Regions from separate parts of the Butyrivibrio sp. DSM 10294 genome, predicted to be linked through region 2. Evidence: predicted binding sites of a transcription regulator. Region 2 holds the regulator's gene; each other region holds the start of a gene.
The links. The regulator HrcA, encoded in region 2, represses chaperone genes, less so after heat shock. The targets are predictions, from matches to a motif close to TGTTAGCACTCNNNNNNNNNGAGTGCTAACA.

Region 1 (4,288 bases), on a different contig from region 2:
CGCTCTCCGAGTTATCAGAATAAACATAGGGAACAAATTCTTCGTCCGTAAGAAAAGCATCCACCTGCTCACTGCCCAGGATCTTCTGCCATACGGGAACGCTTGAAAGAGCGTCCATTGCGTTGGAAAAATTGGTCACGACAAATATGATGTAAAACATGAGACCAGCCAGCAGAAGCTTGGATAATCTGTCGGCTCCTGCAGCTGAAAAATGCACGTTACAGTCTGCTATGATTCTAATTACTGAAATAAATACTACGGGCAAACTTCCTATAAACAGAACTCTCCTGAATGTGCCCATTAATAATCTTTCCAAATACTGTTTCATTGTTACTCCCAAATAAATACTTTTTTCTTGTTCAAATTGACTCAATTAATATAAGAAAATTCGCCAGGAAATTCAATGAATTTCTTGGCGAATTACTAAGCTGTATTATGCGATTACAGAAATATTATTTTGCAAGAAGCATCATGATATCATTGCTTCTCATTACGAACTTGCTCATGGCCTCGCCCTCAAGCGGTGCATTCTGGATGCGGGCAAGATCGTAGAGCTGTTCGCAGATCATTCTTGTGTTGGCGCCGTCCTCGTTCTCAAGAACATACTGTACAAGAGGATGGTTGGCGTTGAGGATAAGAGTCTGTCCTTCATTTCCAAAGTCGCCCATGCTCATGCCGTTCATGGCATACATCTTCATCATCTCAGCCATACGTCTGGATTCCTCTGATACGGTGAGCATTGAAGATACCTTTTTGTCCTTGAGCTTCTCAAGCTTAACGGTGAGCTTGTCGTTCTTAAGAGCCTTCTTAATCTTCTCTGCAAGGCCCTTCTCCTGCTCCTCAAGCTCTTTTGCAGCCTTCTTGGAGGTCTTGGACTTAAATGCATCTGTGAGGTCAGCGTCGATTCTAAGGAACTTGATACCCTCGTTCTTGCGCTCAAGCTGCTCCATGAAAGGTACGTCGATGTTGTGGTTCATGATGAAGGCTTCCATCTTCTGGGCCTTGAACATGTTGATGTACTGACTCTGCTGCTGTTCATCGGTTACATAGTAGATGGTGCGGGGCTCCTTGTCCTCTTCCTTATTGTCAGCCTTGGAGTCTGCGGAATCTGTCTTGGCATCGTCAACTACCTCTGCCTCGACCTTGTTGCCATTCTCATCTACTGCCTCTTCTTTGGCTGCTTCCTCTTCGGCTTCCTTGTTGATCTGAAGAGCCTCGGGTGTTGTGAGGTACTTGCCGTCAAGGTTCTTGAAGAGGATGTAGTCTGTCATCTTCTCGCAGAACTTGTCGTCGCGAAGGCAACCGTATTTGATGAAGGGACTGATGTCATCCCAGTATTTGTCGTAGTTCTCTTTGTCGGTCTTGCACAGGCCTGCGAGCTTCTCAGCAACCTTTTTGCTGATGTACTCGGAGATCTTTTTAACAAAGCCGTCGTTCTGAAGGGCCGACCTTGATACGTTAAGAGGAAGATCGGGACAGTCGATAACGCCCTTAAGAAGCATCAGATACTCAGGGATAACTTCCTTGATGTTATCTGCGATGAATACCTGGTTGTTGTACAGCTTGATGGTTCCCTCGATGGATTCAAACTCCATGTTGATCTTGGGGAAGTACAGGATACCCTTGAGGTTGAAGGGATAGTCCATGTTAAGGTGGATCCAGAATAAAGGCTCCTTGTAATCGCGGAATACCTTTCTGTAGAACTCCTTGTACTCCTCATCTGTGCAGTCCTTGGGGGTCTTGGCCCAGAGGGGATGTGTGTCGTTAAGAAGCTGAGGTCTTCTCTTAATCTTGTACTGAAGCTCGGGCTCCTCTTCCTCACCCTCTTTCTTCTCAGGGTGAACCTCTTCTATAACTGTATCTGACTCAAGCTTCTCAGAAGCCTTGATGGTCTCTGTGCCCTCTTCGTTTTCTCTTGAAAGGTAGATCTCATAAGGCATGAAGGAACAATACTTCTGGATGACCTCTCTTGCCTTGTACTCGTTGCAGAACTCAAGGCAGTCCTCTGAGAGGTGAAGTGTGATGGTGGTACCAACTTCAGTCTTGTCTCCGTCTGACATCTCGAAATCAGAGCCGCCGTCGCAGGTCCAGTGAACAGAGGCTGCGTCTGACTTATAAGAAAGTGTGTCGATATCTACGTTCTCTGCAACCATGAAGGTTGAATAGAAACCAAGACCGAAGTGACCGATAATCTGATCTGCGTTGGCCTTGTCCTTATATTTATTAAGGAAGTCTGTGGCACCTGAAAAAGCCACCTGATTGATGTACTCCTCAACCTCCTCAGCTGTCATACCGATACCGTTATCGACGATCTTGATGGTCTTCTCCTTGTCATTTAAGATGATGTCCACACGGGGCTTAAAGCCTTCCGGCAGCTCATACTCTCCCATCATATCCATCTTGCGGATCTTGGTGATCGCATCGCAGGCGTTGGATATTACTTCTCTGTAAAAAATATCATGATCCGAATACAGCCATTTCTTGATGATCGGAAACATGTTCTCGCTGTTAATTGATAAATTTCCCTTTTTGGAAGCCATAACTTTCACTCCTTCTCATAAAGATAATATCCGCACGAATTCATCGTACAAAATATATTTTAACCCCTGAAAAGTAAAAGTCAATAAAAAATTAGCACTCGTTAGAAACGAGTGCTAACAAAAACTTTTTTGTTGTGGTTTATGCCTTGCCTGGATGTCTGTATAGTTTTTTTGTATTATCAGTTATTTACGTTGGACCAGATCTTGTACTCGACGTTAGCGTTAACACCTTTAAGTCTGAAGAGTTCGCTTACTGTCACAAAGGTATAGCCCTGGTTCTGAAGACCTTCGATGATCTGAGGAAGAGCCTGTACTGTCTGACTGTTGCCCTGGAAATCATGAAGTAGAATGATCTGACCGTCCTTGGCTCCGCCAAGAGCATTGTTTACTCTCTGCTGAACTGAGGTGCTGTTCTCCCAATCGTTGATCAGAAGCCCCTGAATGAAAGGATAGTCGATATTCTGGTACATTGTGTTATTTACTGAAATGTAAGGTGGTCTGAAGAACTTAACCTCAGCTCCGACTGCATTCTTGATGGCTGAAGATGTCCACTCCATCTCATTGCGGATCTGCTGTGCGCTCATTCTTGTCATATCCTGATGTGTATAGGAGTGGCTGGCCAGCTCATGTCCGTTCCTTACCTGTCTCTGCATGATTGACAGTGTGTTGTTGTTGACGTTCTGTCCGATAAGGAAGAAGGTAGCCTTAACGTTGTACTTCTCAAGGACATCAAGAACATCGCTTGTGGTGCTTGAGGGGCCGTCATCAAAGGTGAGGGCGATGAGTTTCTGGTTAGCGGAGTTGCCGCCCTGGTTGTTCCCACCGTTGTTTCCGCCGTTGTTGCCTGTATTTCCGGTGTTATCTCCTACACCTGCGCCGGTGATCTTAAGGTAATCAATGTAAGCATCCCACTGTCCGTCGTCTGCTGTTACAACAAGTTCGATAGTCTGATTGCCGGTTCCGTGGCTTACATTCTTGATGGTGTACTCTGCAGGATAAGAACCGCCGTAATAGAAGGTTCCCTTGGTCTGTCCACCGATCTTAAGATCAACTCTTGCCATATTGCTATTGTTGGAACAGCCGCGAAGTGTGAAGTCATGAGTGCCGCCGGCAAAGTACTGAGTATAGGAAACTCTGTCGTTGTTTGCATAAAGTGCTACGCCGCCAAAGGGACTATTAACGTTTCCTGTGTACTGACCTGCCTTGGTCATTGATTCGCACTGAACTAAAGTCTCACTGCTCTCAGGCTGTGGTGCCGGTTCCGGCTCAGATTCAGGCTCGGGTTCAGGTGTTGGCTCGGGCTGAGGGTCAGGCTGTGTAGTTTCACCCTGGTTGCCACCTTCGCTACCGCCCTGATTGCCGACTTCATTGCCGCCAACGCCGGCTCCGCCGATCTTGAAGTAGTCAATGTATGCGTCCCACTGTCCGTTGTCTGCTGTCACTACAAGTTCGATGGTCTGATTACCGGTTCCGTGGCTTACATTCTTGATGGTGTATTCTGCCGGGTAAGAGCCGCCGTAATAGAAGGTTCCCTTGGTCTGTCCGCCGATCTTAAGATCAACTCTTGCCATGTTGTCATTGTTGGAACAGCCGCGAAGTGTAAAATCATGGGTTCCGCTAGCGAAGTACTGAGTATAGGAAACTCTGTCGTTATTGGCATAAAGTGCTACGCCGCCGAAAGGATTGTTAACATTTCCTGTGTACTGACCTGCCTTGGTCATTGACTCACACTGAACGATGGTCTCATT
Region 2 (4,288 bases):
CATGCCGTCTGCGAATGCTCCCTCTTTCTCTTCCTCGGGAACTGCCGCAAGGCCTCTCTCAAAGTTATCTATAACGGGAAGAAGCTTCTCAAGGACGTTACCCTGGCCCTGTTCAAACATCTGAGCCTTCTCCTTGTCAGTTCTCTTCCTGAAGTTCTCGAACTCAGCCATCTGTCTGATGAGCTTATCATTGAGTTCGTCAACTTTCTCCTTAAGGGGATCCTTTTTGTCTTTCTTGCCAAACAGGCCCTTTTTCTTGGGTTCCTCACCCTCTGCGGATGCTTCATCAGAAGTTTCTTCTGCCTGAGCCTTATCTGCTGCGGGCTCTTCCTTGGCTACTTCCTCAGCAGCTGCTTTACCTGCAGCTTCCTCAGCTGTCTCATCCTTGCTCTTCTGGCCTGAAGGCTTCTCTGACCCAGCCTTTTCATCGGCCTCCTTCTCGAGTTCCTCCATTATGTTCTCAAGGATCTCTTTTTCGCTCATGGTTTTCTTCTTGTCGTGAGCTGCCTTGTTATCTGTATTTCCCAAAACCTTTGCCTCCTATTGCTAGTTCTTTTTATATAAATCATCAAGTGCATGTCTCATATTCTTAAGTGTTGTGATGACCTTATCATAATCCATACGCTTGGGGCCGATGATTCCGACGGTTCCCTTCATTCCGTCGCCCAGCTCATATGTGGCGGTTACCACGCTGCAGTCCTTCATGGCCTGAACCGGTGTCTCATTGCCGATATAGACCTGAATGCCTGTCTCCTCGCCTTCGTTGGCAAGGGTTCCTTCCACGATACTCGACAGATCCTTGGTATCCTCGAAGGTACTTATAAGCTCGCTGGCCTTGGCGTTGTCTGTAAGCTCCGGATATTTGAAAATGTTCATTGTGCCGCTGGTGTAGATCTGAAGGTCCTCATCCGCTGTTATGGACTCGGCAGCTGCATCAATGACGTTGCCTATGATCTCGCTGTGTATTCCGGCTTCCTGCTTGACTGCTGCTATAAGTCCCAGGTTGATGTCCTCAACTGCAAGACCGTCAAGTCTTGTATTCAGCAGAATGTTAAGCTTGAGCATTGTGGCATCATCCAGAACCTCTTCAACAGCGATGATCTTGTTCTTGATCACGTTGCCCTCGATTACGATGGTGGCCAGAAGGTGTTCTTCGTCAACCTTGGAGATCTGAATGAACTTCAGCTTGTTCTTCCTGATCTGAGGAGCCGATATCATGGTGGCGTAGTTGGTATCCACAGCCAGTGTCTTGGCTACCTGCTTAAGGAGATTTTCAAGCTTCTCCTCTTTATCAAGGAGCATTTCCTTCATGTTCTCCACTTCTTTTTCCTTGTCGCGGAGCATCTCATCCACATAGACTCTGTAGCCCTGATCCGAAGGAATACGTCCGGCTGAAGTGTGGGGCTGAAGTATAAGGCCCATCTCTTCAAGGTCCGCCATCTCGTTCCTGATGGTGGCTGAGCTGAGGTTAAGATCCGTATACTTGGAAATAGTACGGCTCCCCACAGGCTCTCCGGTCTCTAAGTAGTTCTTCACTATGGCATGAAGTATTTTTCTTTTTCTCTCATCCAGTTCCAAATTGTTCACCTTCCTATGCATTTTGCGCTTAAATTCATTGGCAGGTATGTTAGTCTTTTTAATGTGTTAGCACTCACATCATATGAGTGCTAACATCTTCTGTATCATAAATTATCACTATGGGCTATCAATGTCAACCATGTATTTATAAAAAAATGGTTAATGTTTATTGTCGAAAACGCCGCAAAAAGGGCCTGCCTCCTATTCAGAGACAAGCCCTTTTATAATCTTTACGGATAAATCAGATTAGAAAATTCCGAAGAGTTTTACAATTGTTACAAACTTGATGTTTGACTCTTTTGAGTAAATAATCTCATCACCGTTTTTCTGGTATGCAACAACCTTGTAATAATATGTTGTTCTGTTGGCAACCTTGGAATCATAGAATGATCTTCTGTTACCTACATCTCCAACCTGAACGAACTCACCATTCTTGCCTGTTCTGCGATAAATAAGGAATCCGTCAGCATTGTCATCCCTGGTCCAAAAAACCTTTGCGCCGAGGATTGTCTGGCTTACATACTCAAGCTTAGGATCGATGATATTTCCTTTACCTACATTGAAGGTGTCCTCGATTGTCACATCTTCAAGAAGAACTTCGTCTTCATTGTTAAGTGTGATAACTTTGGTCTTGATAACTGTATCCTGAGCTACGAGTCCCTTTGCAACATTGAAGGTAAGTGTCAGAAGTGTTCTGTCAGCCTTAACTGCATTGTCGCCTACAAATGCGATAGAAAGTCCTGTCTCATCGCCGTCTGTGTAGTTCTTGTTTACGTCACTCTCTCTAAAAATTCCGTTTACACTGCTCTTAGCAAGGCTAAGCACTTCGGGATCGTATAAAACTGCGATCTGTCCGTCGGTTGCTTTTGTTTTCTCAATCTTAAGCTTATATACAATCTTCTGATTGTCAGGCAATCCTGATAATTCTGCCACTGTGCGAACAGGAGCTGCTTCTGCAGCCTTTACGGATTTAGCAGGCATGCCGGCAAAAAGAACGATTGCTGTTAAAGCTGCAACAGCTGCTCTTTTAAATAATTTATTCATTAGTTGATCCTCCTACTTCCTCGGCTACTTCGATTTCTTCGACTTCTTCCAGAACTCCGTCCTCAGATGGTTCTTCTGAAATGTCAACTATTGAGTCTTCATCATCATCTGCTCCGCCGTAATCCCTTACTGTAACCCAAACTGTTGCTGTAAGGTTCTTTCCATCCTTATCTGTTGCTTTCGTGGTAACAAGGATGGTGCATCTGCCTTCCTTAAGTGCTGTTACTGTACCGTTCTCACTTACAGTTGCAACAGACTCGTCTGAGCTTGTGAACTCAACTGCGTCATAACCTTTCTCAAGGTTCTCGGGACCTACTGTAACTTTGATGAGTGCTCTGTTTCCTACATCAAGGTCCATCTCCTCGCTCTCAACGGTGAGGCTTGTTACGAACTGAGTTGTCTCTGTATCCTTCTCGGCAGGTGTGAACTTATATATGCAGGTATTAAGCGCATAGTCATAAACCTCTACATAGAATTCTCCATCGGGAACCTTGATTGTAAGAGTCTGATCTTCGCCTTTAACCTTCTGGTTTACTGCATATTTGCCAACAGTCACGAAGTTCTCATCAAGAACCATAACTGCTGCCGCATAGCGGTTATCGGTAACAACGACATTCATTGTTCCGTCTTCATTTGCTGACATCTCTGCGATATCCGGATCCTCGTTATCAATAGCAAATGAGTATCCGATGCTTAATCCCTTACCGGTAAGTGTGCTGATATCATCAACACCATCATAGTAGCTGGGTACTGCTGTAAGCTTAACTTCAACCTCTGTGTCATCAGGAAGAGGATTGCCCTCAGCATCTGTACCTGTCCACATAAGATCCTGAGACTGAAGGTTGTTTGTCCACTGCTGCTGGTAAACGAAGGAAGCGTAGTTCTCGTCTTCCTGCTTCTGGAAGTATACTTCACCGGTCTTCTTGTTGCTGATTGTAGTTACCAGTCTGCTTGCATTTCTGATAAGAGTGTAATAGAAGCTGCCAAGAGCTGTTCCGTTGGATGCACTAAGTGCAAGTCTGTCGGCAATGTACTCATCATCAGTAGCGATCAGGTTAGGAACAAAGAAGTACTCATTTTCCTCATCTGTATCTCCGTAAGGGAAGAATGAGAGGAAGTTGGTTGCTGAAACTCCACTGTAGATATATGCATTACTTGCATATTCCTTATCATATTTGCCAAGGTAGAAGTCATAATCCTCGAACATAGAGGAATCGCCCCAGTTTCCATAGAATGCAAGGAAAGGAACTGAAAGAGTTACATTACCCTTAGCATATACATATCCGTCTACATACATACCGTTTTCAAATCCGGCAAGGTACTCTCTGTCTTCTGCTGACAGTTTGATTGAAACATTAACATTGGTTTTATCTTCAACAACTGCTGCCTTAAGTGCGGTGTCAGCAACTACTTTGCCGCCCTTAATGAACTGTTTGCCGAAGAGATATACGTCCTTGGTATCTACAACACCGTCGTTGTTGAAATCAAAATAATCCGGGCAAGCTTCAAGAGCAGGAAGAACAACAGAGCCGTTTACAGCCTTAAGGAAAGGAACACGGTCTTTTTTGTTAACCTTGCCGTCGCCGTTAAGGTCATATACGAGCTTGGTCTTGTCTGCCTTAAGAGTTACTGTAGGATTAAGCTTGTGTGATGATCCTACAAAGTA
Region 3 (4,288 bases), on a different contig from region 2:
GCAAAAAACTCCTTGCCGCAACTGCGACAAGGAGTTTAATTTCTTATGAGTTTAATGAATTACATCATACCGCCCATTCCTGCGCCGCCAGCGGGCATAGGAGGTACGGGCTCCTTAACTGTAGCAACTGCTGCCTCTGTTGTAAGGAAGCTTGATGCTACTGATGTAGCGTTCTGAAGAGCTGATCTTGTAACCTTGGCAGGATCGATGATTCCGTCCTTAACCATGTCTACATACTCTTCTGTGTATGCATTAAAGCCAACGCCCTGCTTGGACTCCTTAACCTTGTTAACGATTACGGATCCGTCAAGACCTGCGTTGTTAGCGATGTGGTAAAGAGGAGCCTCAAGAGCCTTGAGAACTACCTTAGCACCTGTCTTCTCGTCGCCTTCAAGTGAATCTGCAAGCTTAGCTACTTCCTTGGTTGCGTGGATGTATGCACTGCCGCCGCCGAAGATGATACCCTCTTCTACAGCTGCTCTTGTAGCATTAAGAGCATCTTCCATTCTGTACTTAGCTTCCTTCATCTCTGTCTCTGTTGCAGCACCTACTCTGATAACAGCAACACCGCCTGCCAGCTTGGCAAGCCTCTCCTGGAGCTTCTCTTTATCAAACTCAGAGGTTGTATCCTCGATCTGCTTCTTGATCTGAGCTACTCTGTTCTTGATGTCTGTCTTGTTGCCGAGACCGTCAACGATAGTGGTCTTCTCCTTCTCAACCTTGATGCTCTTAGCTCTTCCGAGGTCATCCATTGTAACGTCCTTGAGCTCAAGACCAAGATCAGAAGAGATAACCTTGCCGCCTGTAAGGATTGCGATATCCTCAAGCATAGCCTTTCTTCTGTCGCCGTAGCCGGGAGCCTTAACAGCAACTACATTGAATGTTCCGCGAAGCTTGTTAACGATAAGTGTTGTAAGAGCCTCACCCTCAACATCCTCAGCGATGATAAGGAGCTTGGAGCCTGTCTTAACGATCTGCTCAAGAAGAGGAAGAATATCCTGGATATTGGAGATCTTCTTGTCTGTGATAAGAATGAAAGGATCATCCAGTGTAGCTTCCATCTTGTCCATATCTGTAGCCATGTAAGCTGAGATATAGCCTCTGTCGAACTGCATTCCTTCTACAAGGTCGAGCTCTGTCTGCATTGTCTTGGACTCTTCGATTGTGATAACGCCGTCGTTGGAAACCTTCTCCATAGCGTCAGCGATCATCTGTCCAACCTCATCATCTCCTGATGAAACTGCAGCTACTCTCATGATCTGCTCTTTGCCCTTAACCTTGGTAGCCATCTTGCCGATAGCCTCAACAGCCTTGTCTGTAGCCTTCTTCATACCCTTTCTGAGTACGATAGGGTTAGCGCCTGCTGCAAGGTTCTTAACACCCTCATTGATCATAGCCTGTGCAAGAACTGTAGCTGTTGTTGTACCATCACCTGCTACGTCATTGGTCTTGGTAGCAACTTCCTTAACAAGCTGAGCACCCATGTTCTCGTAAGAATCCTCAAGCTCGATCTCCTTGGCAATTGTTACACCGTCGTTGGTGATTGTGGGAGCGCCGTAGCTCTTATCAAGAACTACATTTCTTCCCTTAGGTCCAAGTGTTACTCTTACTGTATCTGCAAGCTTATTAACGCCTTCTACCATAGCTGTGCGGGCGTCAGCGCCGTACTTAATTGTCTTAGCCATTTTAATTTCCTCCGTTGATTTATTGTACTCCGTGATATACGGATTGCTCCGCTTCGCTCTCGCAATCCTACATACATTCGGAAATCGATCTGCTCATTTCATTCGCATATCTGTTTTCCTCATGTATGTTCGGTCCTCAAGCTTTCATTTATATGTCTGCAAGCAGCCATAAATGAATCTTTTCGTCCCTATATCACTCATTTAATTATCGCTAATATGTCGTTCTGCTTAACAATGATGTAGGTTACATCATCAAGCTTAACTTCTGTTCCGGCGTACTTGGAATAGATAACATTGTCGCCCTTCTTAACCTGCATCTTAACTTCCTTGCCGTCAACAACTCCGCCTGGGCCTACTGCGATAACTTCGGCCTGCTGTGGCTTCTCCTTCTCAGCACCGGGAAGAACGATTCCTGATTTTGTAGTTTCTTCAGCCTCAAGCTGCTTAAGTACAACTCTGTCTGCAAGTGGTTCTAACTTCATTGTTAATGCCTCCTTTATGTGATACTTTTTGTTTACTTTTTAGTCTTGTTAGCACTCAATCTCATCGAGTGCTAACCTCTAAGAACATATATTACTACCATAGTGAAATAAATGCAACCTCTACACCCCCACTAATTTATAAAGAATTTAATATAATTTAATCCCCAGTAAATTGCATATTTCAGAACCGCCTCTCATAATGAGGCTAAGAAAGTATGTATTAATTCACAACAGGGATGTTGTGAAGCCCGCAGCGGGCAGCTCTTCAAGGAGGTGATAGATATATGAGTACAAATTTCTTTAGTAGCTTATCCGGCTCTTATGATTATGTATCCAGCATGTCAGGTCTTTTGTCGGATTATTCCAGTATAAAAAGCGGTGCCTACGGAAGCCTCATGAAATCATACGTAAATAAAGTAGGAAACAAGGCTGCCCTGAACGCATATCGCGAGACAGGCTCCACCACCACGGGAGCAGCCTCTGAGGTGACATCCTCCAAGTCAGGAAGTGCAAATAAATCAAGCTTTCTTGACAGCTATTTTAATGACATAAAAAACAGCGGATCTACTCCCAAGTCCTCGTCAAAAGAATCCTCGGATTCCTCAAGTACAACTTCGTCAACAGCCACCACTACCACAGATGCCTATGCCAAATACAAATCCTCCTGGCTGGACGATCAGCTAAAGCAATACGACAAGGATGCCAACAAGACCACCGCAGCAGATACTTCGGTATCCTATGACACAACAATTTAACAGGATTAAACAGAAGCAGCACCGGCACAGGAGCAATTCCTGTGCCGTTTTTTTATGTCGGGTGATGTCTGTCACCACTTTCAAACTCATAAGGATCTCGCCAGCTCTTAAGGAGACCATCCACTACTGTATTACAGATCAGAATCTTATAAAGGCATCCATTCCGGAGTTCTATGCGAAATATAAGCTTCTCAATGAAGATAGTTAAGCAAATAAAAAAAGGCTCAAGTCATAAGGCTTGGGCCTTTAAATATGTTCATAGCAATGAAAATGAACCATTGACTCCGTCCCCGGGGGCCATTATTCTTTTCTTGGAATATCCTTGCCGTAGAGATCTATATAGTTCTCCTTAAGGGCTATAGCCCAGTATTTCTCAGGAATATCAGGCCACTTCACTGTTCCTCTCTCCTGCTCGCAGAGTCTCATGGCTCGTAGCAGCACTGTCTGATTGAGGTCAACTCCCGTTCTGATGGTATGCATGGTAACTGCTGCCCAGGCCGGTGCCATGGTACACAGCTCAGAATTCTTGAACTCCCTGAGGATTTCCTTCCTGTCATACTCAAGCTGAACATACTCTTCTTCCCAGGATTTGGTATCTCCGTGAAGTATACAGAACTGTGTCTTACCGCTGTGATACCACGGAATACCGATAGAGCCGGGATTGACACCCTTTTTGCCCCTGTAGATATATGTCTCCTGAATATGATTGTGGCCGTGAAGCAGCACTCCGGTCTTTAAATGAGACAGAACCTTCTTGGTATTTCTCTTTTCCCGGAACAACAGCTCCCCGGTATTAGTGGGTGAACCGTGGCAGTATTCAAAGCCCGGCAGACCCTTAGGCTGATATATACCGTAATTAGGCAGGGATTCAAAAAAATCAAAGTCCTTGTCCGTCAGATTCTGATAAGTATACAGTAAAGATCCGCTGGCGGAGCCTCTCTTCCACTTCCCCTCGCCGGTCTTACGATAGTTCAGAAGATATTCTTCCCTGTTCCCTCTGATAATATAAGTATTGAAATACTGCTTAAGGACATAGATGAGCTCCATGGTCTTCTGAGGATTGGGACAGTCCGTCACAAAGTCCCCCAGAAGCACGAAATTCGTTATTCCTTTGCCCACAGCATAGTCAATGGCCGCCTGCAGCGCCGTATGATTGCCGTGAATGTCACTGAAAACAGCAATATCCATTAGCTGAATACTCCTTCAAAAGCACCTTCCGTACTGAATTCCTCAAACTGTTTGGTAAATAGCTCGAAGTAATACCCCTTTAGATCCATAAGCTCCTTATGGGTTCCTCTCTCTATTATCTTACCATCCTGAACCACCAGAATAATATCTGCGTCCACTATGGTTGAGAGTCTGTGGG

Region 1: htpG (molecular chaperone HtpG) is a predicted target of HrcA. The motif match lies at 2,630-2,660, and genes of this name have one in related genera.
Region 3: NXH67_RS01705 (co-chaperone GroES) is a predicted target of HrcA. The motif match lies at 2,214-2,244, and genes of this name have one in related genera.

What each region holds. Positions count from the first base shown of each region.
Region 1 covers NZ_JANSWL010000087.1:169,347-173,634, forward strand. The annotation lists gene NXH67_RS14700 (hypothetical protein) at 1-328, opposite strand, end outside; gene htpG (molecular chaperone HtpG) at 453-2,540, opposite strand; gene NXH67_RS14710 (glycoside hydrolase family 11 protein) at 2,720-4,288, opposite strand, start outside.
Region 2 covers NZ_JANSWL010000060.1:10,742-15,029, reverse strand. The annotation lists gene grpE (nucleotide exchange factor GrpE) at 1-483, opposite strand, end outside; gene hrcA (heat-inducible transcriptional repressor HrcA) at 547-1,599, opposite strand; gene NXH67_RS05050 (hypothetical protein) at 1,825-2,622, opposite strand; gene NXH67_RS05045 (S8 family serine peptidase) at 2,615-4,288, opposite strand, start outside.
Region 3 covers NZ_JANSWL010000036.1:55,888-60,175, forward strand. The annotation lists gene groL (chaperonin GroEL) at 60-1,685, opposite strand; gene NXH67_RS01705 (co-chaperone GroES) at 1,883-2,167, opposite strand; gene NXH67_RS01710 (hypothetical protein) at 2,452-2,922, shown strand; gene NXH67_RS01715 (metallophosphoesterase family protein) at 3,223-4,110, opposite strand; gene NXH67_RS01720 (ABC transporter ATP-binding protein) at 4,110-4,288, opposite strand, start outside.